Regions from separate parts of the Agrobacterium sp. LEGMi-208b genome, predicted to be linked through region 2. Evidence: predicted binding sites of a transcription regulator. Region 2 holds the regulator's gene; the other holds the start of a gene.
What was found. The regulator LexA, encoded in region 2, represses DNA repair genes until DNA is damaged. The targets are predictions, from matches to a motif close to TGTTCNNNNTGTGTTCNG.

Region 1 (7,529 bases), on a different replicon from region 2:
GTGTTTGCCAGTGGTGACGATGGCGCAAGATCGACATCTGGCATTTCGGATGCACTCCAGTTGTCGAAGCCGTTCACAATAGATGGGTTGGAGGCAATCCTTGCTGAAACCACCTCGCGCTGAGACTTGGCGTTCACCTGCTGCTTTGGCGCTGGGCGCTGCAACGGAACGCAATTGCTGCACGCCGCAACGACGCACCGGTCTCAAAAGGCGGCGACGACATCCCGTTCATTCGTCATGTCTAGGGTAAGCCCAGAGCGCCAGCGATCATTCGTTTCGATACTGTGGTTGACCTGACAGGGTGCTGAACCCATTTATCAAGCATGCCGAAAACTGAAAAAACCCACGTAGAACTGCTCAGGACATGGACGCTGTCGCCCCCCGCCACGCTTGGCTCAGCAGTGCGGGCGAAGGGCATCCTTCAGGAGACAAAGTCCCGGCTCCCCATCGTTTCTAAAAAAGCCCTTTCACTCGATGGCCCTGATCTGATCCTCGCAATGCCGGCAGATGAGAAAACTGCCTTTAATACGGCAGCTGTGATCATCTCGCGCGCGTTGGAAGGAATTGAACTCCTGCCGATCATTCCCCGGGAGATACAGGATTTCTCGCCATCAAAGCTGGGGAAAGGCATCGCTGGCTTGCCGACGGACGTCTCACGAGCGCGGGGACCAGAACGGTCCGGCTGAATGGGCGGGCTCGTCAGATCACGTTCCATGTCTTTGACCCCAAAGTGGTCGAAGATCTGCTTGACCGAGGCGCCGTCGATGAATGGCGCGTACGCACGCGCTCCAACGCTATCTACTACAGGATTAGGTCCTAACGGTGAGGCGAACGTAGCGTTCCGACCATACTGAGGTTCGTACGGTAACCGACGAAGATCGTCGCTCTTCCACCCAAGCCGTTGCAACAAACGACCTCCTAGTTATCGACGCTGCTAACCGCGGCTTCATACTGTGAGTCGGCCACGGCTTTCCCCTTCATCCGGCCTGAAAAATCTTCCAGAGACGGAATTTCATACTTTTATGGGTTGCCTTCGTCGTCAACGAGACGCGACGATGCCGCTTCCTCTTCGGCGCTAATGGGTCGTGCCACCTAAATCATCTTTGAGGGAATGGCCGCGCTGCGTATCCACAACCGCCGCCTCCATCGGCCTTTGAACCCCAGCCAACGCTATAGGATTGGCCGACCCGATTTTCAACATTGGGCGGGCAACCAGCCTATTTCCCGCAACGACTCCAGCGTATCGAGGTCCGTCCTGGCTGCTGGTCCGATCTCCACGACGATCGTCGACCTCCAATGGTGCCGAACGACCTCGCGCGCGCCGACATCCCCAGCTAGCTTCGATAGCTCCGGATAAGTGCTAGCAGGAAAGATTATCGGGTGGCCAGGTTCGCCGGCAGCGACAGCCCGAACAATTGGTTCTCCATCGCATTGTTGGAATTTGGTGGCAAGGAGATTGAGATGCTCACTCGTGAGATCGGGCATGTCGGACAAACAGATCATAACCCCGGCGGCGCGCAAGCAGATCGCTTCGCGCAGTCCAACGATGATGGACGTCGCAATTGCTGACTCAAAGTCCGACTTGTGAACAACACGTACGGGAATATCCTCGATCGCGGAACGGATTTCGTCATCCAGATGTCCAGTGACCACGATCACGTTCTCACATTCTGATCCACTCGCCGCCAAGACGGATCGCCGAATTAGCGGGACGCCGCCGAATGTCGCCAACAGCTTGTGCGAGCCACCAGTGCGGGTCGATCTCCCTGCAGCAAGGACGAGCGCGGCAATCGTAAGACATCCCCTTGTCCGATCACCCCGCGCGTAGTCAAGCATAGATGGTCAATCTGGAAGCGGCGACGTCGGCCAGGACCGATAATGCCAGCGAGGTTGTGTCCCTGGTCGGTCCGAACAATCCGATGGGTGCCCTTATGCGGTCTACCTCAATATTCGAAAAACCCGCGCGCCGCAGACGTTCCAGGCGCTTCAGATGAGTACGCGTGCTCCCAAGCGCGCCGATGTAAAACGCGGTTGAATGCAGTGCGCGTTCGAGAATCCGCTCCTCCGCATCGAGATCGTGGTGCAGAAGCACGACGGCGGTAAATGGGTCGATCGTTGGATAAGAACCCTCGTATGTTTCGCCATTGTTCAAAACTGTCACGTCGTGTCCCGCCGCTTGCGCAATTCTTGCGACCGTGAGCGCCACTGCGGTCTGGCCCGACACGACAATGCTGGTCCCCGGGCGGTAAACTGTCTCGAACTGTCCATCCAACTTCGTCAACTTCAACAGAGACGCTCAATCCCCAGCTCGCTCCGGAAGTCGGGTCAGATCCTGAGCCCACGCCAACGCCGAGGAGCACCATATCTGCGAGCGGGGCTCCAACTCCCGACGCTGATTTACCGTTCCCAGTCTGATCCCAACCTGCTTGGCGTCTTCATCCTCGCCCGTCGTATAGATCGGCGATCCGCAATCAGCACAGAAGAACTGGAACCTCCTGCGGCCGTTGTCGGCGGTCTTGATGTAAAGCTTGGGCTCGCCGGACGTTATCTGAAAATGGCTGCGTTGTGTGCTGACGGTCACCCTGTAGGCGGTTCCCGTCAATCTCTGGCAGTCGGTGCAGTGGCAGATCGCGACGTCTTGCGGATCGATCTCGGCTTTATAGGTGATCTTTTTGCATTGGCATGCGCCATCGATGTGCATGTCAGCCCTCCATCCCAGACGCTGGACATCAGCGTCCGGAGACCCGGGTCGCGCCAAGGTCACCGAACGTCCGCTGAACAGTGCGGATCATGCTGGAATTGATATCGGCGGAAACTTCGATCTCTCCTTCTAGCGGAGCATCGCTGCGCGCACTACCGTCATAAGAGACGTCCCCGCCGGAGGGAGCAGAGCCGGAGGTATTCTTCGCCGAGGTCGACTGGACGAAGATGTCAGGCCGGGCAATACCATGTTGCTGGACGAGATGTTCCACCGCAAGATCGGCAGCCTCACGCGTTTCGAAAACTGCTGTGGTCGAGGTGCTATCGTTGGCCATCGGTCAATCTCCACTTCGCTAGGGTTATTGATCAAACGCCTGAAGAACCGAGGAGTTTCCTTCGGCAGATGCAGCAATTGAGGGTTAGGACTTGGATGCGTCACCGGCAGCTGCTATGTTCTTGTTTCGTTTCACTAGAGACTCTTAATCGCAATGGATCTCGCCTCCGTCTCAACCGTCAGAAAAATCATCCATGTGGACATGGATGCCTTCTACGCGTCGGTAGAGCAGCGCGACAATCCGGAGCTTCGTGGTAAACCCCTGGCTGTTGGCGGAGCGGCTGCCCGTGGCGTCGTTGCAGCAGCAAGCTACGAGGCGCGGGAGTTCGGCGTGCGCTCGGCAATGCCGTCAGTCACGGCGGCGCGAAGATGCCCCAATCTGATCTTCGTAAAGCCCAAGTTTGAAGTCTATCGCGCCGTCTCGCAACAGATCCGCGAGATTTTTGCGGATTACACGCCGATCATCGAACCCTTGTCGCTCGACGAGGCTTATCTCGACGTTACCGAAAATCTGAAGGCTATGCCCATTGCCACCGAGATTGCTCTGGAAATGCGGGCAAGGATCAAGGAGGTCACCGGACTGAACGCTTCGGCCGGGATCTCATACAACAAGCTCCTGGCCAAAATGGCGTCGGATCTGAACAAGCCGAACGGCCAGGCGGTGATTACGCCGAAGAACGGTCCGGCCTTTGTCGAACAGCTCGCGGTCAAGAAATTCCATGGCGTCGGCCCGTCCACAGCGGAAAAGATGCACCGGCTTGGTATTGAGACCGGTGCGGATCTGAAGGCAAAGTCCTTGCCTTTTCTGGTCGAGCATTTCGGAAAGTTCGGACCGTATTTCTATGGCATTGCCCGGGGCATCAATGAGCGGCAGGTCAGGCCGGACCGGGTGCGTAAGTCCGTCGGCGCGGAAGATACGTTTGCCACGGACATTGACGACCTCGAGTTCGTGACCAACGAGCTCCGGCCGCTTGCGGAAAAGGTCTGGGGCTACTGCGAGGCCAAAGGTTTCAGCGGCAAGACGGTGACGGTGAAGATCAAATATTCCGACTTCACCCAGGCGACGCGGAGCAGGACAATTGCCCTCCCCTATTCAGACGTGCTGGCATCGACGCTGCCCTTCTTGGTGCCGATGATGTGCTCAGCCAATTCCAGCATTTCACCCTCGATCTTCAGATCGGGTAGTTCCTCGAACGCATCCTGAGAGGAGCGCACCTCGTAATCGAAGTTCAGCGTTGTGGCGATCAGCCCTTTGCCATGCGGACGGATGAGGACGGTTCGAACGCGGCGAAAGAGAACGGTCCGGGCAATCGCGGCAACCTTGGCTTTCTTCATGCCGTCGCGCAAAAAAAAAGCATCCGTGCCCATCTTGTTCGGCGCCAGATAGTACGGCTCGTCAAAATAGACGTCGTCGATCTCGTGGCAGGGGATGAAGGCGTCGATCTTGAGCGTCTTGTCGCTGTCAGGAACTGCGGCCGCGACCTCCTCGGGCTCAAGGATGATGTATTGGCCGTTTTCGACCTCGTAGCCCTTCACCTGGTCGCCCCGGTCGATCGGATCACCTGTCTCGCTATCGACGAACTCGCGCTTGACCCGGTTGCCGGTCTTGCGGTTCAGCGTGTTGAAGGCGATCCTTTCCGAGGATGATGCTGCAGTGTACAGCGCCACCGGACAAGCGACCTCTCCGAACTTGATGAAGCCTTTCCAATTCGCTCTCGGGGCAACCATGACGCAGAACTCCTGACACAACCTAGGCGATTCAAGCGAATCAGCATGTAATTGTTCCGAGTCGAAACGAATCAATTTTCAAGGACTTAGCGCGATCAGGCCAACTCGTTTTGCGAGTCTGCGCTAGTCTCTTGATTCCCGTGCATCTTTTCCTGGTCACACGCGTTTCTTCATGGAGCAAACCTAAAGGAGCACTGCCATGAGCAAACGCGAACTGATCGATACGGGAACCGACAAGCGTTATGTCCGCCGTGACAAGGAGGGGAAATTCAAGGAGAGTGTCGACGTCTCTCGCTCGCTGTCGGCCGATGCACGCCACGACGCGAAGCACGATGCGAAACCGGGTCAGGGCGACACGGGCGATCGCAAGCACTGACGGACACGCCGGTGAAGCTCGCTACCTACAACGTCAACGGCATCAACGGTCGGCTGGATGTTTTACTCCGCTGGCTCGCCGAGGCAAAGCCTGATGTCGTCTGCCTGCAGGAATTGAAGGCGCCAAACGACAAATTCCCACGCCGCGAGATCGAGCGTGCGGGCTACGGTGCCATCTGGCACGGCCAAAAATCCTGGAATGGCGTGGCAATCCTTGCTAAGGATCAGGAGCCGCGCGAGACACGACGCGGACTGCCGGGAGATCCCGACGACAGCCACAGCCGCTATATCGAGGCTGCTATCCATGGCATCGTCATTGGCTGCCTGTATCTTCCGAACGGCAACCCAGCACCTGGGCCGAAATTCGACTACAAACTCCGCTGGTTTGAGCGACTGCATTCCTACGCCGAGGAACTCTTCGAACTCGATGTTCCTGTGGCTCTGGTCGGCGATTTCAATGTGATGCCGACCGATCTCGACGTCTACAAGCCGGAGCGCTGGCGGGATGACGCCCTGTTTCGCCCTGAGGTGCGCGCAGCTTTTGCCAAACTCATTGCCATGGGCTGGACGGACGCCATCCGGCTGCTGCATCCGGAGGAGCGAATCTACACGTTCTGGAAGTATTTCCGCAACGCCTTTGCCCGGGACGCCGGTCTTCGCATCGACCATTTCCTGCTGAGCCCATTGCTGCGGGAAAGACTGCAGACCTGCAGCGTCGACAAGTTCGCGCGGGCCTGGGAGCACACCAGCGATCATGCGCCGGTCTGGATTGAACTGGATGATGAATAGCATATCTCAAGGACATGTTGGTGCGGTCGTTTCCAAGCCTACCACCCGTGGCGATGGCCGATAGAGAACCATAGGAGTGACGGTATGCAAGATTTCGACGCCGTAGAGTTCGCAGACCGTCTGGCGGCGAGGACGGACGAGGAAGTGTTTGGGCTGATGAAGAAGCTTGAGGAAGCAAGCGAGAGCATTCGTCCTGAAGACCGCGATGACAGCGATGTGTTCGCCCAAATCGCCATGGTGGAGACGGCGATCGAGGATCGGTTTCCGGGCCAGCTATGGCGCCATACAAGGATTGGCAGCAGCGCCGGGTCGGTGGCTGATCAGGAGGATTTTTGATGAGTGAGAGATCTGAAAATCAGGAACGACTGTTTCAGCAGTTGGATGATGCCGTCGCTGAGATCATCGATCGTTTCGCAAGTGAGGGACACGGAACAGCGCGTGTCGTAGAGACACTTCAGGAAGTTCTGGCAAAGCGACAGCACGCCTATGATCGCAACCCTGATCCCGCGGATGAACCGATAGAAGAACCGGCCAACGAGTGGCCCGCAGCCGATAACCCGTCGAACGAAAACGGGGGGCGGAGACCATGAACAATACGGCAGACCATCCTGCCGCCGTCGAGGCAATAGGCAGTCCGACCCGGACGCAAGAAGAAGCGCTTCGAGCAATTGCTTTCTTCCGGCGACAGAGGAAAGTGGGCAGGGGTTGGCTGGTGGGTGACAAGCGGCTGTCGGAGAAGCTTGTCGAGCGACTGGAAAAGATGGAACTAGTCGAGGAGAGCTTCATCCGCGGCGCACCGGTGCTGCAGTTGACCATTGTCGGACAGGCGATCAAGGCGCAGCTGCTTCAGTAATCTGTCTGCGCCGGCTTTGCATCCGTTGGAAAGACATCCACCTCACAACATGGAAGCCTAGCCGGCCTACGATACTGACCAATGTTTCGATATAAAAATTGGTCAGTAGAGGGGGGTTGCTTTTAGTGACCAATTTTTGTATACAATTTTTGGACACAATGTAGGATAATTATGCCGGATCCCACATCTGACACTCTGGAACGCATTCACCAACGGATCGCCGACGCGGCACCTTCGGGGGTTTGGTCCCGCTCCGATTTCCTGGATATCGCAACACCGAACGCCGTCGAAAAGGCGCTGCAGAGGCTGACCAATCGCGGCGACATCCGCCGCCCTCATCGTGGTCTTTACGACAAGCCAGCAGTCAGCCAACTGATCGGCAAGATGGTGTTTCCGCCACGGGCCTCATTCATCGATGCAATCGCGCGACGTGACAAGCTTCGTGTTTGCGTCGATGGCATGACGGCTGCCAATGATCTTGGCCTGACGACGGCCGTCCCCGCCAGGTCAACAATCTATGCGGACACATATCCCCGAACCATCGAGATCGAGGCCAATGTCGGCGATGCGGAGGCCACGAAGCCCGTGATCTACATCTTGGACTTCAAGCGCATCTCGGCAAAGACCGCTTTCTGGGCGGGGCGGCCGGCAATGCGAGTGATCCAAGCCCTTCACTGGTTTCGCGACGAGCGATCCAATCTGGAGACCGTTGTCGATGGTATCGTCCGCTACCTGGCACGAAGCCATCAT
Region 2 (7,529 bases):
ACTTCATGATGAAATCGAGTGCTGCCGGTGCGCTTTCGAGACCGGGGGCAAAACCGCCTTCGTCACCGACATTGGTGTTGTGACCCTGAGCGGACAGTTCTTTTTTCAGCGTGTGGAACACTTCCGAACCCATACGCACGGCTTCGCGGATGTTTTCCGCGCCAACCGGCAGGATCATGAATTCCTGGAAGTCGATGGGGTTATCGGCATGGGCGCCGCCATTGATGATGTTCATCATGGGAACCGGCAGCAGATGCGCGTTAGGGCCACCGACATAACGGTAAAGCGGCAGGCCGGACGCTTCAGCCGCAGCCTTGGCGACGGCAAGCGAGACGCCAAGGATGGCGTTGGCGCCGATGCGCGACTTGTTCGGCGTGCCGTCAAGCGCGATCATCGTCTGGTCGATCTGGATCTGGTTTTCGGCATCGAAACCGCCGATGGCGTCGAAGATTTCCGTATTGACGGCTTCTACCGCCTTTTCCACGCCCTTGCCGAGATAACGCTTGCCGCCATCGCGCAGCTCAACCGCTTCATGCGCGCCGGTGGAGGCGCCGGACGGAACGGCCGCACGGCCCATGGAGCCGTCTTCGAGATAGACATCGACTTCAACGGTCGGGTTGCCGCGGCTGTCGAGGATTTCGCGCGCGATGATATCGGTAATGGCAGTCATGGTCTCTCCCTTGGGAATGGAACAGATATTTTCCGTCGCCTGTCTTAGACGATGGCGAAGAAATTACAATGACGGCGGGCGGCAGAAACGGCCCGCCCGCCATTAAAATCGATTGGCACGGACCGTGCCCGCCGTAGCGCCCCCGCCCCTCAGGCTTTGGTGATGGCGTCGAAAGCAAGCAGCTTTTCCAGCAGCTTCGGCATGTCCTTCAGATGCACCATGTTGGGGCCATCGGACGGTGCATTGTCCGGGTCCTCATGGGTTTCGATGAAGAGGCCTGCGACGCCGACAGCAACCGCCGCCCGCGCCAGAGTCTCGACGAATTCGCGCTGGCCGCCCGTTGAGCCGCCCTGCCCGCCCGGCTGCTGAACCGAATGCGTGGCGTCAAAGACAACAGGCGCACCGAGCGAAGCCATGATCGGCAAGGAGCGCATGTCGGAAACAAGCGTGTTGTAACCGAAGGAGGCGCCGCGCTCGCACAGAAGCACATTCGGATTGCCGCTCTCATTCAGCTTGGCCAGCACGTTTTTCATGTCCCAGGGGGCGAGGAACTGGCCCTTCTTGACATTGATGACGCGGCCGGTTTTCGCGGCGGCGACGAGAAGATCGGTCTGGCGGCTGAGAAAGGCCGGGATCTGCAGCACATCCACCACTTCGGAAACGATGGCGCACTGTTCTTCGGTGTGAATGTCGGTCAGAACAGGAAAGCCGAATTCCTTCTTGAGATCGGCGAAAACCTGCATGGCGCTCTCAAGGCCGATGCCGCGCTTGCCGGAAAGCGAAGTACGGTTCGCCTTGTCGAAGGACGACTTATAAACGAGCCCGATCCCCAGCTTGTCGCAAAGCTCCTTCAGAACGCCAGCGATCATGAAGGCATGTTCCCGGCTTTCCATCTGGCAGGGGCCGGCGATCAGGGAAAATCGCTCTGTATTGGAAAAGGAAACCGAATTGGCGCCGTCGCCGGCGGTGACTTTGAGATTGTTCGTAACGCTCATCATTTTTCCTCGAAGGCGAAGGCAACGCCCTGACCGGGTGCTGCGGACACCACCAGACGGCCGTCCGCTTCTGCGCTGGAGACGCCATTAGCAGTAAGCACCGCTTCTGTCACGGCAAGATCGTCAACGGAAAAGACGATGCCCGCGCCGTGCAATCCGCCGCCGCTCCACTTATTGGCGTTCACGGGGGCATTTACGGGTTCATCGCCGAAGGCCGGTTTTCCGGTTAGTCTTATGCGTGCATTGCCGGTTGCGAAAACCACATCACCATCCGCAGACAGCGTGCCGGCACAGCCAAAAACCGTTTCGATCAGCCGGGGCGAATCCACATCACCGCCGTAAGACAGCACGATCTCGCATAGCCCGGTAGTGCCGTTGGCATGCCGCTCCAGCGCCACGCGGTCACCCGGCAGGGCCTGCAGCCGCTCACAACTAAACAGGAAGAAATCCGCCGCCGGCCCACTTGCCGCAAAGGCGAGCCGAAAGGCCGCCTCGCTTTGCGAACCGTCCGGCATCTTGACCGGACGTGAAAATTCGAAGACTTCGCCCGCCGAAAAACCGGAGGCAACGAATCTGCCATGATCGGCCAAAGCGTCCTCCGTCGCGGCGACAAGAGCGGAAAACCCCTCCTCTCCGGCATGATTGCGGAAGGCATGGTCCCTTGCGGTGAACACATCTCCCCTGCCGATTGAGGCGATATACTTATCCGGCTCAGCAATTGCTAGGGGCTCCAGATAGGTGCCGTCTGAGAAAAAAACGCAGGCATTCTGGGTGCCGAAGGGGTGGAGAGCGGTGGGCGCGACCGTGAATCCAAGGCTCGCAAGGCGATCTGCGGCAAGCGTAAGGACCTTCACGGGCAGAACGAGGTGGTCGACACGGTGGGGCTTCGTCATTGTCGTGCTTCCTGCTTGTCAAGTCCGGCAGGACCATGCCGAACAGTCCGGACCGCAGAAAAGCACAATTGTGCGCTTTCAGGCAAATCATCAAAACAACAGATAGCGGCTTCACGAAATTTTAGGGGATTGCGGAACACATATGGAACATATAGTGTTCGTTCTGTATTTGTTTCGCGACTTCAACGACGATTCTCAAGGGTGTTTTCCTCATGCTCACGCGCAAACAGCAGGAATTGCTTCTCTTCATTCATGAAAGAATGAAAGAGTCCGGCGTGCCGCCCTCCTTCGATGAAATGAAGGACGCACTCGATCTTGCCTCCAAATCCGGCATCCACCGGCTGATCACCGCACTCGAGGAGCGCGGCTTTATTCGCCGGCTACCTAACAGGGCGCGGGCGCTGGAAGTGATCAAATTGCCGGAGGCCTACACGCCGGGTGCGAGGCCGCAGCGCGGCTTTTCGCCGAGCGTCATCGAGGGCAGCCTCGGCAAGCCGAAGACGCCGGAACCGGCCCCCGCCCCCAAGGCGCCAGCCAATGATCTCGGCGGCGCCGTCACCGTGCCGGTCATGGGCCGCATCGCCGCCGGTGTGCCGATTTCCGCCATCCAGAACAACACACATGATGTGGCCGTGCCGGTCGACATGCTGGGTTCAGGCGAGCATTACGCACTTGAGGTCAAGGGCGACTCGATGATCGAGGCCGGCATTTTTGATGGCGATACCGTCATCATCCGCAACGGCAATACGGCCAATCCGGGCGATATCGTCGTGGCGCTGGTGGATGATGAAGAAGCGACCCTGAAGCGTTTCCGCCGCAAGGGAGCCTCCATCGCTCTGGAAGCGGCCAATCCCGCCTATGAGACCCGTATTTTCGGACCAGACCGGGTGAAGATCCAGGGTAAGCTGGTTGGGCTGATCCGCCGTTATCATTAATTGGCGGCCTTTTTTCGCTGTGAGCGTCATCGGAAAGATGACGCTCCCTTTGAAACATCGCGGTTTGCCCGCTGGAACGATGCGGCTTTGCAGAGGTAAAGAGAGATCATCCAGAGGATCGGCGCGTCTTTTGTCGTGAAGGGTGGTTCCGGCTTCATGCCAGATGTTTTCGTTGTGGTGCAGGCTGCGGCAAAATGGGAGCTGGTTGAGACCATGGACAATGGGCATCCTTCGTTTCGTTAAGCAGGTATGCAGGTTATCAGTCTCTTCGCGGAGTGTTCCGCTGTCGGTCTCCGGGCGGTGACGTGGATGTCGGTCCTTCTCCCTGCCCTCACCTTCCCATTTATCAATGCGGCTTATGGGAGCCATGGATTATTTGCGATATTCCAAGGCCCATCCGCCGTTATAGAAATGCGCGTCATATCGGGGAGCACGCCATGTACGATCTTTATATCGCCAACAAGAACTATTCCTCATGGTCGCTGCGGCCCTGGATATTGATGCGCACGCTCGGCATCGCCTTCGATGAAAAACTCGTTCCCTTCGGCGAAGGCGTTTCCTTCTCTACCTTTTCCCCGACCGGCAAGGTGCCCTGCCTTGTCGATGAGGGCGTGACGGTTTGGGAATCGTTGTCGATCGCCGAATATCTGGCGGAAAGACACCAGGGCGTCTGGGCGAGCGACAAGCAGGCAAGGGCCTGGTCTCGTTCGGCGGCGAGCGAAATGCATGCGGGTTTTTCCTCGCTGCGCAATCTCTACCCCATGTCGGTCGGCATTCGCGTAAAACCGAAGGGTGGCGATGCCGGGCTTGCGGCCGATATAAAGCGCATCGATGCGCTGTGGAGCGAAGGTCTCGCGAAATTTGGCGGGCCTTATCTTGCGGGCCAGAAATTCACGGCGGTCGATGCCTTCTTCTGCCCGGTGGCCTTTCGTTTCCAGACCTATGGGGCGGAACTTTCGCCCGCGGCAAAAGCCTATTGCGACCGGCTGCTTGCCCTTCCCGCCATGCGCGAATGGTACGAGGCCGGACTGAAGGAGACATGGCGCGACGCGGCGCATGAAGAGGAAATCGGCGGGATCGGCGATATGACCGCGGATTTGCGCATCAAGGCCTGACGATCCATGCTGGCGGCACTTTATTGCGATGCCGCCAGCAACCGGGTCACGGCATCAGGCAGGTCGTGTTCAAAGCGGCCGCTTTTCCAGTCGTAATAGCGATGTTCGCTCCAGGGCCTGTCCATTCGGGCGATTGCGGCGCCCAACCTGCCGACCACCCCTGCCTGATCGCTGTCTGCGAAGTCCAGCTCCAGCGAACCGAGCCGCCGCAAAATATCGCGGTTCAACAGGAGCGCGCCCGAGCGGCATTGGGAGAAGGAGGTTCTGCGAGAGACTATAACGATATCGGCGATATCGCAGGCCTTTCCAGCAAAGCGGCCGTCTTCCAGAACGATGATCCATTCGCCGCTTCCCGCGCGCGCTGCGCACCATATGCCTTTGCTGCAGGTAAAAACACCGGCTTCGGCGTCTCTAAGGGCCACCGTCATCCGCCGGGCGACAGCGCTCATCTCTTTCGGATCGAGCTTCGCCTTCGTGGTCAAAGCCACTTTGGTTGTCGTGGTCTCGCTCTTGAGAAAGACCGGCGGCACAGGCTGTTCCGGCAAAAGCAGCGCCCTTTGCCACTGACCATAAACGAAACCCTGCGGCTGAGCTTTTGTCGTGTAGACTTTGCCGTCCGCCAGCAGCGCCACCAGCTCGCCATCCTCATGAACGAGCAGATCAGGCGGGTTGCGATAGGCCGCGGCGGCCGACAGGCCAAAGGCGAGGAACAGAAACGGCATGCCGAGAAGCGCAAGCCGGCTGCGCAGCAATGTCAGCAGCAGAAAACCAGCCGAAGCGAGACCCAGAAACCAGTCATGGGGTCGTCCCGTTGCCGCACTTCCTCCCCAGGACGCCACCTCCTGCGCAACCTCGATGACGAGGGCCATGCCGTAACCCATGACCTTCAGGAATGGCGCGTCGAGCCCGAAGGGCATCAACAGCATGGCGACAAGGCCGAAGGGCATGACGATGAGCGACATCAGCGGCATGGCGGCCAGATTGGCGAAAAGTCCATAGGTGGTGACACGCTGGAAATGCTCGACCGAATAGACCGCCGTCGAGAGCCCGCCGATCAGCGACGTCGTCATGACGCCGCCGATGATGGCGCCCGCCGTTTGCGCCACCGTCATCCATGCCGGTTTGCGCCCGATGAACAGACGTTCCCGCTCGGCGCGCCAGCGGCTCCAGGCGGCGTAGGAGGCGACGAGCGCGATGGTCGCGGCAAAAGACATCTGGAAGCTCGGCCCCATGATTTCCGATGGCGAAAAAGCAAGAATGACCAGCGCGGAAAGCGCCACATTCCTAAGGCTGAGCGAGGGTTGATCGAACAGCACCGCGATCAGCATCACCGATGTCATCAACCAGGCGCGTTCGGCGGAGACGGCGAAACCGGAAATGAGATAATAGGCAAGCGTCATCAGGAGCGCGGCGAAAGCCGAAATCTTCTTGACGGGCCAGCGCTGTGCAAATGCCGGAAAAAGACTGAAGGCAAGCCTCAGCCCGACAAAGAATATGCCGGACGCCAGCGCCATGTTGAGGCCGGATATGGCGACGATATGGGCAAGGCCGGACAGTCGCAACGCTTCCATCGTCTCGGGAGATATGGCCTGTCTCTCATCGGTGACGATGGAGGCGGCAAAGGCTCCGGCATCGCCGCCGATGGTGTTGCGGATGCGCTCGGCAATGGCGGTACGAAGGCCATAGAGTTGCATGTCGGCCCATTCCAGCCAGTCGGTCTTCGCGTCGATGCCGGGTGGAGTGACCGCCTGTGGCGGCTTGTAGAAGAATCCGGTCGCGCCTATGCCCTTGAAATAGGAGGCGAAGACGAAATCGTTGAGCCCCGGCAAAGCCGGGCCGGACGGCGGTGAAAGCCGCGCCTTGCCACGAATGGTCGCGCCAAGTGCGACAGGCTCGCCTGCCCCGCGTGAGAGAAGCGAGACCTTCCCCGGCGGGCGTGACAGTGTCGGCGCCTCCGTCGCGGCCAGCTGCACCACATATCGCCAGTTGCCACGGGCATCGACCTCCCTGCGCATCACCCTGCCGGTGATGGTGGTGGTGACGGGCGTATCCAGCACCACGGTCCCTGCCCGCCGCGTTTCGATTTCGGCGAAAAGCATGCCCAGCAAGAACAGCGCAACAAGGGTGCAGGCCGTCGCCGCGAAGCCCGAGCGATATTTCGCGAAAAATGCCAGGCCAGCGGCGATGAGACATGTGACCGCCAGGATGGGAAATGAAGGCGAAGTGTCGAGGGAAAACCAGAGGATCGCACCGCTGCCGATGAAAACCGGTACGAAAAGAAAATCATGGCCGAATGCGCGCTCCTCGGCCAAACATGCGGCGATTTTTTGAGAGGCGGCAACGCGCAGGTTCGGCTTGCTCACAGGGGCGAGCGCACCATAGGGCGCTATATCGCCGGTTCTGCGTAGCGGAAACAGGATATCCGCCGTGCCGGGCAAGCCGCCCTGCATCGTTTCCGCATATCCGAAATGCTGTTTTTCCCCTTGACCGAGCAATCCGCGCCGCGCCCCTGCCGCACCGGAAACAGGTTTGCAGGCGGACGCGAGGGATTGCAATGCTTTCCTTTAACCCGGCGTTGACCGAGATTGAATTGCCATGATCAAGAAAGCAAAAAGCAACGTCATTGCGTTTGCCGCAATGCACAATTTGACCTTTGGATAGCTTGGCATCGGCGCCAGGATCATATAGCTAATCGGTAGACGCTTAACCGCGGGGCGTGTCTCAGCGCCCCCACCCGCATGTTCTCGGAGGATCAGTATGACGGAAAAAAGCGCTACAGTGACACTTGGCGAAAAGCAGGTGGAACTCCCGGTCAGGGAAGGCACGATTGGACCAAGCGTCGTCGATATCGCCACGCTGTATAAACACACGGGCTCCTTCACCTACGACCCGGGTTTCACGTCGACGGCCTCCTGCGAATC

Region 1: the regulator LexA is predicted to act here: its motif matches at 3,152-3,169, upstream of dinB (DNA polymerase IV).

What each region holds. Positions count from the first base shown of each region.
Region 1 is NZ_JCALIC010000003.1:150,473-158,001, reverse strand. It holds gene AC5YUO_RS26165 (response regulator) at 1-123, shown strand, start outside; partial or broken gene AC5YUO_RS26160 (hypothetical protein) at 324-778, shown strand; gene AC5YUO_RS26155 (nucleotidyltransferase family protein) at 1,195-1,836, opposite strand; partial or broken gene AC5YUO_RS26150 (XdhC family protein) at 1,829-2,269, opposite strand; gene AC5YUO_RS26145 (GFA family protein) at 2,297-2,701, opposite strand; gene AC5YUO_RS26140 (hypothetical protein) at 2,730-3,035, opposite strand; gene dinB (DNA polymerase IV) at 3,189-4,238, shown strand; partial or broken gene ku (non-homologous end joining protein Ku) at 4,142-4,762, opposite strand; gene AC5YUO_RS26125 (hypothetical protein) at 4,962-5,138, shown strand; gene xth (exodeoxyribonuclease III) at 5,150-5,926, shown strand; gene AC5YUO_RS26115 (hypothetical protein) at 6,011-6,262, shown strand; gene AC5YUO_RS26110 (hypothetical protein) at 6,262-6,516, shown strand; gene AC5YUO_RS26105 (hypothetical protein) at 6,513-6,779, shown strand; gene AC5YUO_RS26100 (DUF6088 family protein) at 6,951-7,529, shown strand, end outside.
Region 2 is NZ_CM183445.1:161,338-168,866, forward strand. It holds gene eno (phosphopyruvate hydratase) at 1-670, opposite strand, end outside; gene kdsA (3-deoxy-8-phosphooctulonate synthase) at 820-1,665, opposite strand; gene AC5YUO_RS00830 (VOC family protein) at 1,665-2,558, opposite strand; gene lexA (transcriptional repressor LexA) at 2,771-3,493, shown strand; gene AC5YUO_RS00840 (glutathione S-transferase family protein) at 3,931-4,608, shown strand; gene AC5YUO_RS00845 (ComEC/Rec2 family competence protein) at 4,629-7,058, opposite strand; gene gltA (citrate synthase) at 7,366-7,529, shown strand, end outside.